Regions from separate parts of the Streptomyces sp. NBC_01077 genome, predicted to be linked through region 2. Evidence: riboswitches for the same ligand, from Rfam matches in the RefSeq annotation. Region 2 holds a riboswitch; each other region holds the start of a gene.
What was found. Region 2 has a riboswitch for cyclic di-AMP ahead of OG462_RS39755 (transglycosylase SLT domain-containing protein). Riboswitches for the same ligand answer to the same signal wherever they lie in the genome.
Positions count from the first base shown of each region.

Region 1: another riboswitch for cyclic di-AMP. It lies ahead of OG462_RS23545 (M23 family metallopeptidase); the one in region 2 lies ahead of OG462_RS39755 (transglycosylase SLT domain-containing protein).
Region 3: another riboswitch for cyclic di-AMP. It lies ahead of OG462_RS18575 (transglycosylase family protein); the one in region 2 lies ahead of OG462_RS39755 (transglycosylase SLT domain-containing protein).

Region 1 covers NZ_CP108669.1:5,216,670-5,220,692, reverse strand. Annotated here, with positions in the region: gene OG462_RS23560 (PrsW family intramembrane metalloprotease) at 1-95, shown strand, start outside; gene OG462_RS23555 (peptidoglycan-binding domain-containing protein) at 197-610, shown strand; gene OG462_RS23550 (aldo/keto reductase) at 666-1,613, opposite strand; gene OG462_RS23545 (M23 family metallopeptidase) at 1,764-2,921, opposite strand; cyclic di-AMP (ydaO/yuaA leader) riboswitch at 2,933-3,078, opposite strand; gene OG462_RS23540 (PP2C family protein-serine/threonine phosphatase) at 3,280-4,023, opposite strand, start outside.
Region 2 covers NZ_CP108669.1:8,873,340-8,877,362, reverse strand. Annotated here, with positions in the region: gene OG462_RS39765 (phosphocholine-specific phospholipase C) at 1-1,050, shown strand, start outside; gene OG462_RS39760 (hypothetical protein) at 1,116-1,727, opposite strand; cyclic di-AMP (ydaO/yuaA leader) riboswitch at 2,069-2,252, shown strand; gene OG462_RS39755 (transglycosylase SLT domain-containing protein) at 2,257-3,138, shown strand; gene OG462_RS39750 (phosphoribosyltransferase family protein) at 3,122-4,023, opposite strand, start outside.
Region 3 covers NZ_CP108669.1:4,175,992-4,180,014, forward strand. Annotated here, with positions in the region: gene eno (phosphopyruvate hydratase) at 1-667, opposite strand, end outside; gene OG462_RS18575 (transglycosylase family protein) at 1,002-1,715, opposite strand; cyclic di-AMP (ydaO/yuaA leader) riboswitch at 1,719-1,892, opposite strand; gene OG462_RS18580 (transglycosylase family protein) at 2,151-3,251, opposite strand; gene OG462_RS18585 (cytochrome P450) at 3,402-4,023, opposite strand, start outside.

The sequences.
Region 1 (4,023 bases), 3.7 Mb from region 2:
CGCCGGCCCTCACGTACGCGGCGCGGGCGACGGGCAAGGTGTGGGCGCCGCCGCAGTACTTGGACTACGACGGCTTCAACCCGTACCGGAGCTGATCGGGACGGTCCCGGGACGTCTCATGGGCCATGGGACAGCCGCACGAGCCTCGAACGCACGTAGCGTCACTCTCGAAGATCATCCGAGAACGGAGACATACGTGCTCAAGAAGATCGCGGCCAAGGCGGGCCTGGCACTCGGTGTGGCGGCCCTGGTCGTCGGGGGAACGAGCGGCCCGGCGGCGGCCGTCGAGGGTGCCGGATACGTCGGCTACGGGTACTCCACCAGCGGCTCGAACGTCTGGTGCGCCCAGCACCTGGTCAACGACATCGCCAGGAAGTACGGCCGCGCTGAGATCGCCGAGGACGGCCAGTGGGGACCGGCGACCAAGGCCCAGATCGTCTGGCTCCAGGACCGCCTCGGCCTGAAGCCGGACGGGATCGTCGGCCCTCTGACGGGCAACTGGCTGCTCTACTCGGGTGACCAGTACTACGGCAGCCCGAACGGCTACTGCTTCTGGTACCTGCCCAGCGACGGTCTCGCCGGCATGTACACCCCCACCCACCTGACCTGATCCGGGTGTGGCGACGCCCCCGGTCCGGCAGCCGCCGGACCGGGGGCGTCGTCGCTCAGACCGAGGCGGCCTCCGTGAGGAGCGTCAGCTCGGCCTGCGTGAGCGTGAGCTCGGCCGCCGCGACGAGTGCCGGGACCTGCTCGACCGTACGCGCCGAGGCGATCGGCGCCGCGACGGTCGGGCGGGAGGCGAGCCAGGCGAGGGCGACGGTGGCGAGTTCCGCCCCGTGCGCCTCGGCGACCGTGTCGAGCGCGGAGAGCACGGCCCGGCCCCGCTCGGTTTCCAGGTGCCCGCCGGCTCCGGCCGCGCGGGCGCTGTCCACGGTGGTGCCCGGGCGGTACTTGCCGGTGAGGAAGCCGGAGGCGAGGCCGTAGTACGGGACGGCGGAGAGCCCGGCCCGCTCGACGGTCTCCAGGAGCGGGCCCTCGTAGGTGTCGCGGGAGACCAGGTTGTAGTGCGGCTGGAGGGCCACGTAACGGGCGAGGCCCTCGGTCTCGGCGAAGTCGAGGGAGGCGCGCAGCCGCTCCGGGGAGATGTTGGAGGCGGCGACGGCCCGCACCGTGCCGTCCTTCACGAGCTGGTCGAGGGCGGTGACGATCTCCTCGACGGGGACCGACTCGTCGTCGAAGTGCGTGTAGTAGAGGTCGATGTAGTCGGTGCCGAGGCGGCGCAGCGACTCTTCCGCGGCCGCCTTGATGGTGGTGGCGGACAGCCCCTTGAAGTGGGGGTGGGCGCCGACCTTGGTGGCGACGACGACATCAGAGCGGTTGCCGCGAGAGGCGAGCCAGCGGCCGATGACGGTCTCGGACTCGCCGCCCTCGTTGCCCTCGGCCCAGGCGGAGTAGACGTCGGCGGAGTCGACGAAGTTGCCGCCGGCGGCGGTGTAGGCGTCGAGGACGGCGAAGGACTGGGCCTCATCGGCGGTCCAGCCGAAGACGTTGCCGCCCAGGGCGAGCGGGAAGACGTGCAGATCGGAGGAGCCCAGCGGGCGGAGGGAGGTCATGATCGACACAACCCTCCGGGCCGCCTGGCCTATTCCGTACCGCGTGACGGGCGTGCCCGGTGTGACGGGCACCCGGGCGTTGCAGGCGTGCCCGGCGAGACAGGCACCCCGGCGTTGCAGGCGTTCCCGGTGTGACGGGCGTGCCCGGTGTTACAGGCTCAGGCCCTTGGAGCGGAGCCACTCCGCCGGGTCGAGGCCGGAGCCGCCGGGCGTGTGCACCTCCATGTGGAGGTGGGCACCGGTGACGTTGCCGGTGGCGCCGACGCGGCCGATCGTCTCGCCGGTGCCCACGGTCTGGCCCGCGGCGACCGTCATGGACGACATGTGGGCGTACCAGACCTCGGTGCCGTCCTCCAGCTCCAGGACGACCCGGTAGCCGTACGAGCCGGACCAGCCCGCCGACTTGACGGTGCCGCCGTGGACCGCCTTGAGCGGGGTGCCGGTGGGAGCGGCGAAGTCGAGGCCGGTGTGGTAGCCGGAGGACCACATCGAGCCGGACTGCATGTAGGTGGCGCTGAGGCTGTACGAGGAGAGCGGCAGCGAGTAGCTCGCGGCGAGCTTGGCGAGGCGCTCGGCCTCTGCCGCCGCCTCGGCCTTCGCCTTGGCCTCGGCCTCCGCCTTCGCCTTGGCTTCCGCCTCGGCCTTGGCCTTCGCCTCGGCGGCCGCCTTCTCCGCCGCGTCGGCCTTGGCCGCGGCCTCCGCGGCCGCCTTCTCGGCGGCCGCCTTCTCCGCCGCGGCCTTGTCGGCGGCGTCGGCGGAGGCCTGCTGCTGCTCGGCCTGCTGGAGGATGCGGGCGCGCAGCGCCTCGCCCGCGTCGCCGGCGCCGGTCGCGACCATGGTGGCCCGGCCGTCCTGGCCGTTCAGGACCGCCTGCTCGACCTGGGTGTTCGTGCCCTGCTCGTCGTCGAGCACGGCGTACGTCTCGACGGTGAGCGGGTTCGGGTTGGCGCGGGCCGCGCTGACCGTCTCCTGGTGCTCCTCGGGGAGGAGGTCGCCGACGCCGGGGAGGTCGTGGGCGTCCGGCAGGTTGAGGTCCGGGAGGTCGGGGAGCGATATCGCGACCGGGGGCCTCTCCTGCGCGGTGGCGAGGCCGCCCGCGCCGACGGCGGCGATCACACCGACGCCGAGGACGGTGGAGGAACGGGCGAAGTTGGAGCGCTGCTTGACGACACGGTGCCGGCCGCCGGAGCGGCTCTCGGCGCGGAGGGAGCCCTCGGTGGGGTTCCACTCGGTGTCCGGGGCGGCGGGACCCGCACCACCACCGAAGGCATCGAAGGGGGCTTCGGGTGCGGGAGTGTTGGACGCCACGAAGGCGCGCTCCTTTCCTTCCTTCTCGCCTACCGGGTTAGCTGACGGGTTCGGAGCAGGAAGGTCTCCTACGGGCTCGTCGCACAGGTGCGAAGGGCCCGATTCACCCCAAGTAGTGGTTCCCCGGTTCCTTTTCAGGATTCGGCGCGTGCGCACGGTGCCGCCTCTTGCGACGGCTGGGACGACCGCGCTGCGTTATCGAACGTTAATAGACAGGGGGTCCCGATTCCAAGCTGTTCCTCTTGATCATTCATTGAATTGATAGGGAATGGTCCGAGTTGACCCCCCTTCAACAAGGGGCGGCGAAACCCCGGCGATCTGACGTTATGTCAATTGTTATCGCAGTGACACCTCGCGACTACGGCCGGTGACCGGGCTCCGGCGGCACCACCGGCATCGTCCGGCGCCGCTCCGGCTGCCCCGTCGCGGGACGGCTCAGTGCGAGCAGTGCCATGTCGTCCGTCGACCCGCCCCCCGTGTGCAGCCGTACGTCGTCCACGAGCGCGTCGAGGAGTTCCTCGGGGCCCGGGAAGATCCGCCCCGCGAGCCGCTCCCCCGGGTCGTAGAAGACGCCCTCCGCGTTCCGCGCCTCCGAGAGGCCGTCGGTGTAGAACAGCAGCGTCGCGCCCGGCGGGTACGGCCGCGCCTCGGCCCGGTCCGGCCACGCCGCCAGATCGCCCATGCCGAGCGGCAGCGCCGGCTCGCCCGGCTCCAGCATGTCCAGGCGCCCGTCCCCGAACAGCATCAGCGGGGGCGGGTGCCCGCGGTTGACGACCCGTACGAAACCGTCGAAGGTGCCGCCGCCGTCACCGCGCGGGATCTCGGCGAGGACGGCCGTGGTGAACCCCTCGAAGGCGTCGAGCCCGGTCCGGCGGGTGCCCTCCCGGGCGAGGGCCCGTTCGAGGCGCTGCGCCACGCCCTCCAGACTCCGCTCCTGCTCGGCCGCCTCCCGGAACGCCCCGATGACGACGGCCACGGCCTCGACCGCGTCCATCCCCTTGCCCCGGACGTCGCCGACCACGAGGCGCACCCCGTAGGGGGTGTCCTGGACGGCGAACAGGTCGCCGCCGATGAACGCGTCCGCCTGCGCCGCCTCGTACCG
Region 2 (4,023 bases):
GTGCTGTTCCTCAACTACGACGAGAACGACGGCTTCTTCGACCATGTGCCGCCGCCCGTCGCTCCCCCGGGCACCCCGGGCGAGTACCTCGACGGCGTGCCGATCGGTCTGGGCTTCCGCGTCCCGATGATTGTCATGTCCCCGTGGACCCGGGGTGGCTGGGTGAGCTCGGAGGTCTTCGACCACACCTCGGTCCTGCGCTTCATGGAGAGCTGGACGACAGCCCTCGGCACACCGGCCGCCTGCCCCAACATCAGTGCCTGGCGGCGGAAGGTGACGGGCGATCTGACCGGAGTCTTCGACTTCGCCCACCCGGTGTACGGAGTACCGGCCGGCCTCCCCTCCACGTCGAAGGTCATCGGCCAGTCGACCTGCGGTCCGCTGCCGAACCCGGCCCCCCAGAACAACGCCCAGCCCGGGCAGGAGCCCGGCACCCGGCCGGCCCGCGCACTGCCGTACCAGGTGAACGGCAACCTCGACCGCTTCGAGTTCGGGGCCGCGGGCAAGATCCTCGCCTGGTTCTCGATGACGAACCAGGGAACCGAGGCCAAGCGGGCGGCGCACTTCTCCATCCACCCGCACCAGCACCGCGACACGGCCGCCTGGCAGTACACGGTCGACGCGGGCGGCACGGCCACCGACTACTTCAACATCGGCCTGGGGTCGGGGTCCGGCAAGTACGACATCTCGATGATGGGCCCCAACCGCTTCCTGCGCCGGTTCATCGGGGACGCCGCCAAGGCCGGCAAGGCCATCGAGGTGACGTCCCGGTTCGCGACGGAGGCGGGGACGGGCCGGACGGCCCTGTGGTTCAAGCTGAGCAACACCTCGGCCGGACCGGTGACCTTCACGATCCGCTCGAACGCCTACCGCACGGACGGCCCCTGGACCTACACGGTCCCGGCCGGCTCCACGCGTGAGGACTTCTTCAACGCGGTCGCCTACAACAACGGCTGGTACGACTTCACGATCCTCGCCGACATCGACGGCACCTGGTCGCGCCGGTACACCGGGCACATCGAGAACGGGGCGCCGAGCATCACCGGATGATCCCCGCACCCGGGTCAGTCCGTGAACGGTCCGCGTGCGGCACCTCGGAGCGGTGTCGGCGGTCGTCAGTGGCCGGCGTGCGCCGCACGCCGGCTCGTCGCGTCGAGGAGGGCCACCGCGTCGGCGGCCGTACGGCCCGGGGCCCGGTTCCACGGCCCGATCAGCTCGCCCCACCCCCGTGACCGGAGCTCGGTCATGATCCAGGCGGCCGCCTCGTTCATGGTCGTCGCGCTGCCGTAGCCGAGCCGGTGGGCGGCGAGAAGCGCACCGCAGACGCACCGGGCCCCGCGCGCGTCGCGCAGCTTGTACGGGGCGTTCTGCCAGCCCCACTCCGTCAGGACGAGGCGCGCGTAGCCGAGGTGGACCGAGGGGCGCAGCTCAGGCCGGCCGATGCGACGCCAGGCGTGCAGCCGGTCGGGCAGGACGGCTCCGATCCGGCCGGGAAACCGGCGCTCGGCGGGAAGGGGCGGCGGCAGCGCGTCGAGCGCATCGGCGACGAGCCGGTCCACCGGAACGGTGAGCAGGTCACGCCAGCCCTCCGTACCCGGATCCGTGTCGTCGGGCACGGTAGGGGCGGTCCAGTCCGTGACGATGCGCTGCCAGGTGGCGCTCTCGTAGAGGGCGGCGGCCTCGCGGTCGAGGGCATCGGGGTTGAGCAGGGAGGCGGAAGGCGGCATCCGGGCGGCTCCTCGGTCGGGGTCACTCCATCTTTCATGACGAATGTCGGCTTTGCGACTTTTGCCCTTGAGTGCCCACCCCACCGATGGGGCTTTCTTCGCTACTCCCCCATTAACAGAATTACAGTGCATATTCGGACATTGAACACCTGGTGATGCGACTCACTTCCCCGGAGACACCCCGGTGATCGAAGTCCGCGCATGCCGTGCCGGACAAGGAAGTTCGACGGGTCCGCCGTACGGTCGATCTTGAATTCCATGAATTCTGTGATCCATTTACCGGGTCCGCGACTCCGGTCCTCTTGTTCTCCGTCGCATTACTGGCCTACGGTCGCCTCCATTCGAGCGGATCGCCGAATCCTGCCACCGCTCGAAATACCTCCCTTTCACCCGACGGCAGGAGCGGGGGACCCACGAATACGCCGGCCCGGAATCCGGAACGGCTCGGGGTGAAGCCGCGTGCGCGCGGCCGGACATCTCCAGTCCGAACCCGACAGCTCACCCCGAAGGCGCCGGAGAGGAATCCGTCATGCCTGCTCACGGTAAGCACCGCCGCCCCCGCCGCCGCCCCGTCTCCCGTGGACTCGCGCTGGTCGGCACGGGCGGAGCCGCTCTTGCCCTCCCGCTGATCGCCCCGGCCGTGGCCGGCGCCGCACCCGTTTCCGGAGCCCCGGAAATCGCCGCCAAGGCCGTCACCGCGCCCGCCGCTCCGGTCGCCGCGAAGGCCCTCGCCAAGGCTCCCGCAGCCCCGGCCGCCGCGCGCACCTACACGGTCGTCAGTGGTGACTCGCTTTCCCTCATCGCCCAGAAGAAGGGAATTCAGGGCGGCTGGAAGGGTCTTTACCGGGCCAACAAGAGCACCGTGGGTGACAATCCGTCACTTATTCATCCAGGTCTTGAACTGACGCTTCGTCGGGATTCCGTGAAGGCCGCCCCCGCGCAGGCGAAGAAGGCCGCCACGACCGAACGGGCGAACCGCTCCGAGCGCCGGACCGCCACCCCGGCCGTCGCCACCAACACCGGTGCCTCGGCCGCCGCTCCCGCCGCCGCCGCTCCGGTCCAGGCCGCTCCCGTCGCCGCCACCCAGTACGCGAACAACCTCGACGGCTGGATCCGGCAGTCGCTGGACATCATGGCCCTGCGCGGCATCCCCGGTTCGTACGAGGGGATCCACCGCAACGTCATGCGTGAGTCCTCCGGCAACCCCCAGGCCATCAACCTCTGGGACTCCAACGCCGTGGCCGGCACCCCGTCGAAGGGCCTGCTCCAGGTCATCGAGCCGACCTTCCTCGCCTATCACGTGCCCGGCACGTCGATGGACCTGTTCGACCCGGTCGCCAACATCACCGCCGCCTGCAACTACGCGGCCGACCGCTACGGCTCCATCGACAACGTCAACGGGGCCTACTGACCCGGAAGTGCCCGGTGAACCAGGAGGTGGCGAGTTCCGCCACCTCCTCCAGGGCACCCGGCTCCTCGAAGAGGTGCGTGGCGCCCTCCACGACGTCCAGCCGGCTCTCGCAGCGCAGAAGCGACTCGGCCCGCCGGTTGAGGTCCAGGACCAGCGCGTCCGCGCCTCCGACCACGAGGAGCGTCGGCGCCTCGACCCTGGCCAGGTGGTCGGCCGCGAGGTCCGGTCGACCACCGCGTGAGACGACGGCGGCCACGGACGACTCCGGTTCGCCCGCCGCCCACAGCGCGGCGGCCGCTCCCGTACTGGCGCCGAAGTAGCCGAGCGGGAGGCCGTCGCTCTCGGGCTGCTCGGCGAGCCACTCCGTGGCGCGGGCAAGCCTGCCGGCCAGCAGCGGTGTGTCGAAGACATGCGCCCGGTCGACCGCCTCGACCTCGGTGAGCAGGTCGAACAGCAGCGTTCCGAGTCCCGCCCGATTCATTGCCGTCGCGACCGCCCGGTTCCGGGGGCTGTGCCGGCTGCTGCCGCTGCCGTGGGCGAACAGGACGATGCCGATGGCGCCCTCGGGCACCGCGAGCCGCCCGGCAAGGGTGACCCCGGCGGCGACGGGGATCCGTACGTCCGCGTCCTGGACGACCGGGCCGTGCGCGGCACGGTTCCGGTCCAGGCAGGCGAGGACCTCCTCGTCCGCGGTCTGAGCGAAGTCCCGGTAGAACTGTCCGATCGCGTAGAACAGCTCAGGCTCGTGCACGCTCACCGTCTCGTCGGCCTCGCCGCCGAGACGGGCCGTCCATCCCCGTGGCGCCACCGGCACCGCGAGCACGATCCGCGCGGCGCCCCTGGCCCGTACCACCCGGCAGGCCGCCAGAGCCGTGGCACCCGTGG
Region 3 (4,023 bases), 4.7 Mb from region 2:
GGTCGAGGGCCGCGCGGTTCGACTCGAGGTTCGGGGCGAAGCCGCCCTCGTCGCCGAGGCCGGTGGAGAGGCCCTTGCGCTTCAGCACGCCCTTGAGCGTGTGGTAGATCTCGGCACCCCAGCGGAGGGCCTCGGAGAAGGACTCCGCGCCGATCGGGGCGATCATGAACTCCTGGATGTCCACGTTGGAGTCGGCGTGCGACCCACCGTTGAGGATGTTCATCATCGGAACGGGCAGCAGGTGCGCGTTCGGGCCGCCGAGGTAGCGGAAGAGCGGGAGGTCCGAGGCCTCGGACGCGGCGTGCGCGACGGCGAGGGAGACGCCGAGGATGGCGTTGGCGCCGAGCGAGCCCTTGTTCTCCGTGGCGTCCAGGTCGAACATGGCCTGGTCGATCAGGCGCTGCTCGGTGGCGTCGTAGCCGACGAGCTCCGGGCCGATCTGCTCGATGACGGCGAGGACGGCCTTCTCGACACCCTTGCCCAGGTAGCGGTTCGGGTCACCGTCGCGAAGCTCGATGGCCTCGAACGCACCGGTGGAGGCGCCGGACGGAACAGCAGCACGACCGGTGCTGCCGTCGTCGAGGCCGACCTCGACCTCGACCGTGGGGTTGCCTCGGGAGTCCAGGATTTCCCGGGCTACGACGACGTCGATGGACGGCACGAGCATCTCCTTTTTGGGATGTGACGCTGGATGTGACGCAAGGTCGGTGCAGGGTCGCTCGGCCTTGCGACAAGAGCCTAACCGGCTCAGGGGCTCCGGTCGGCCTGGCGCCCGCCCGCTGGGACGAAAAAGGACCCAAGGGCATGCATCTCGGGACGAAGGACCCCGTATCTACCGGGCGGTAACCACGAGGTCCATCGGTCGGTGCCCACGCGTGGGGCTCGAAACGGGGGAACCCCGGACCGGTGCGCACGGGGGATGGGCGCGCCGGTCCGGGGTGGTCACCGCGGGAGGGTCGGAGGGGCCGCGTGAGCCGCCGGACTCACGCGGGCCGCCGGGCTCACTTCAGGTGAAGCTGCTGGCCCGGGTAGATGAGGTCGGCGTTCTCGACGACGTCCTTGTTCAGCTCGAAGAGCTTGGCCCAGCCGCCCTTGACGCCGTGCGCCTGAGCGATCTTGCTGAGGGTGTCGCCGGCCTTGACCTTGTACTCGCCGTCACCCTTCTTGACCTTCTTGCCGGTCGGGGTGGTGACGGTCTTCTTCGCGGCGGCCTTGGGCGCGGCCTGCTGCGTGGTCTGCTTCGGGGCCTGGCGCTGCTCGCTGCGGGTGGTCGGCTGCTCGGCCTTCCGCTCCGGCTGCGGGGCGCTCTGCTGCGGCGCGCTCTCGGCGGCACTCTCGGGCGAGGCGCTGGAGAGGCCCACACCACAGGACGGCCAGGCGCCCTTGCCCTGGCCCGCGAGGACCTTCTCGCCGATGGCGATCTGCTGGGCCTTCGTGGCCTGGTGGGCGTTCGGGGCGTACGCGGTGCCACCGAAGGCGGCCCACGTGGACGGCGTGAACTGCAGGCCGCCGTAGAAGCCGTTGCCCGTGTTGATGGACCAGTCGCCGCCGGACTCGCACTGGGCGACGCGGTCCCACTCGGAGACCGTGGCGGCCGAGGCGGTGCCCGCGGTCATCAGCGGGGCGGCGACGGCGACACCGGTGACGCCGACGAGCGTGACGACCTGGGTGGCCTTGGAGGGACGACGGTGTTTGCCCTTGCCGGAAAACAGCATGGAGATTCTCCTCACCGACGCCTACGAGGTGAGCTGTCGGGTTCGGGCCAATGAGTTGCCCGGCCGCGTGTCCTAGCACGCGGCTTCACCCCAAGCCGATCGTCGGCCGTCTGTCTCAACGGCCGGGGCCGGCACTTACCTTGGGTCCCCCGCTCCTGCCTTCGGCGCTTACGCGACGACAATTCCCATCGGCCGACGGCAGGATTCGGCGTTTCGGTCGACGGGGCCCGCGGTGGCGAGCGGTGACGACCGTAGACACAGACCCACCGGAAGTTCAAAGAGGCATATTGCGGAAATTTCGCCCCTACTTGCCTTCCGGTGGGGGGTGTTTGTGCAGGTGAGAGGTGACGGGAGCAAAGTTTGCGGGCGTGACACGCCAGTTGGGGCGAAGAGACCCATGTCTCACTTGCCTATAACCGGACATACGCCCCTGAATCACTCGGCCGCGATGGGCGAACCGTTCGTCAGGTCGAGGCTCTGACCAGGAAGGATGAGGTCCGGATCGATGCCCACGGTCTGCCGGTTGGCATCGTAGAGGGCGGTCCAGCCTCCGGGGAGTTCGTTCTCCTGTGCAATGTCGGACAGGCTGTCGCCGGGCTGCACGAGATACGCGCCCGAGTTGCCCTGACTGTCCGTTGCGTCCGATTCCTTCGAAGCGTCAGTCGACGGCTTCTCCAGGGGCTTTCCGGTCACCTTGCTATCAGATGAGGCGTGTCGACCTGATTCTGCCGAACTGTCCGAGTTGCCGCTTTCCTCCGGGGCGGCGTCGCCCCGGTGCTTCCCGCTTCCGGGAGTGGTCGGCGACGCGCCGTCCTCCGGCACGCCGGGCGTGGTGGGCGTCCCCGGAGCACCCGGGGTGACCGATGCATCGGGCGTGCCCGGGGTGGTGGGCACGGTCGCGTCGCCGGGGTCGGTCGACGCGGGAGGGCTCGCCGGGGTGGTCGACGTGACGGGAGCGGTCGGCGAGACGGGCGTGGCGGACGCGGCGGGCGTGACGGGAGCGGTCGGCGAGACCGTCCCCGTGGCCTTCTTCGTGGCCCCGCCGGAGGCGGTGGAGCCCGTCGAGGCCCCCGGAAGCCCCGAGGTCCGGTTCGACTCGGCGACCGGCCCCGTGGGGGCCTTGGGGATGCTCGTGGGGCCGGGGTCCACGCCGGGCGACGTGCCGTCGTTCGTCAGGCCGGCGATCGGCGCGCAGGTGGCCCACTCGGTGGAGCCCTTGGCGAGGGCCTTCTCGGCCACCGCGATCTGCTGGCCGCGACTGGCCAGGTCGGGGCTGGGCGCGTACGCCAGGCCGCCGTTCCGCTCCCAGCTGTCCTGGGTGAACTGGAGGCCGCCGTACATGCCGTTGCCGAAGTTGGCACTCCACTGGCCGCCGGACTCGCACTCGGCGACCCGGTCCCAGGTGGCGGCGTCGGCGGCGGAGGCGGATCCGGTGGCGAGCAGCGGCAGCGCCATGGCGGATCCGGTCACGCCCGCGGCGACGACGATTGCGGGGGCCTGACGGGGGCGACGGTGTCGTCCGTTCCCGGAACGCATAGGAGCGCCTTTCGCGTGACGGCTGTGATGACGGGCCGAGTTGTCGGACCGGGTCGAGTTACTCAACCAAGTTGACGAACTGAGCTGACGGGGAACGTAGCCGTATTCGAACGCTCATCACAAGTCGATGCACCCGCGATCACGTGAAGATCACAGTTCTGACGGTCCGTCATTCCGCGGGAGTCGTACGGAAGGGGAGAACTCCACCGGAAGCGTGCGCAAACCACGCATGATGAGCCCTCCGCGCCACCGAAGTTCGTCCGGATCGGCGGCAAGTCGCAGGTCCGGCAGCCGAGTCAGCAGGGTGGCGAGCGCCGTCTGCCCTTCGAGCCGCGCGAGCGGCGCGCCCAGGCAGTAGTGGATGCCGTGCCCGTACCCGAGGTGCTGGTTGTCGCGCCGGGCGAGGTCCAGGACGTCCGGCCCGTCGAACCGCTCCGGGTCCCGGTCGGCGGCGGCGAGCACCACGAGGACGGGATCGCCTGCCGGGATGTCCTGCCCGCCGATGGTCAGCGGCTCGGTCGCGTACCGCCAGGTGGCCATCTCCACCGGCCCGTCGTACCGCAGCAGCTCCTCGATCCCGGTCTCCAGGAGCCCGGTCTCGCCCGCCGCGACCGAGGCCTGGAGCCGCTCGCGCTGCTCGGGGTGGCGCAGGAGCTGGTACATGCCGTTGCCGATGAGGTTGACGGTCGTCTCGAAGCCGGCGAAGAGAAGGATGAAGGCCATGGCGGCGGCCTCGTTCTCGGTGAGGTGCTCGCCGTGGTCGGAGGCCTTG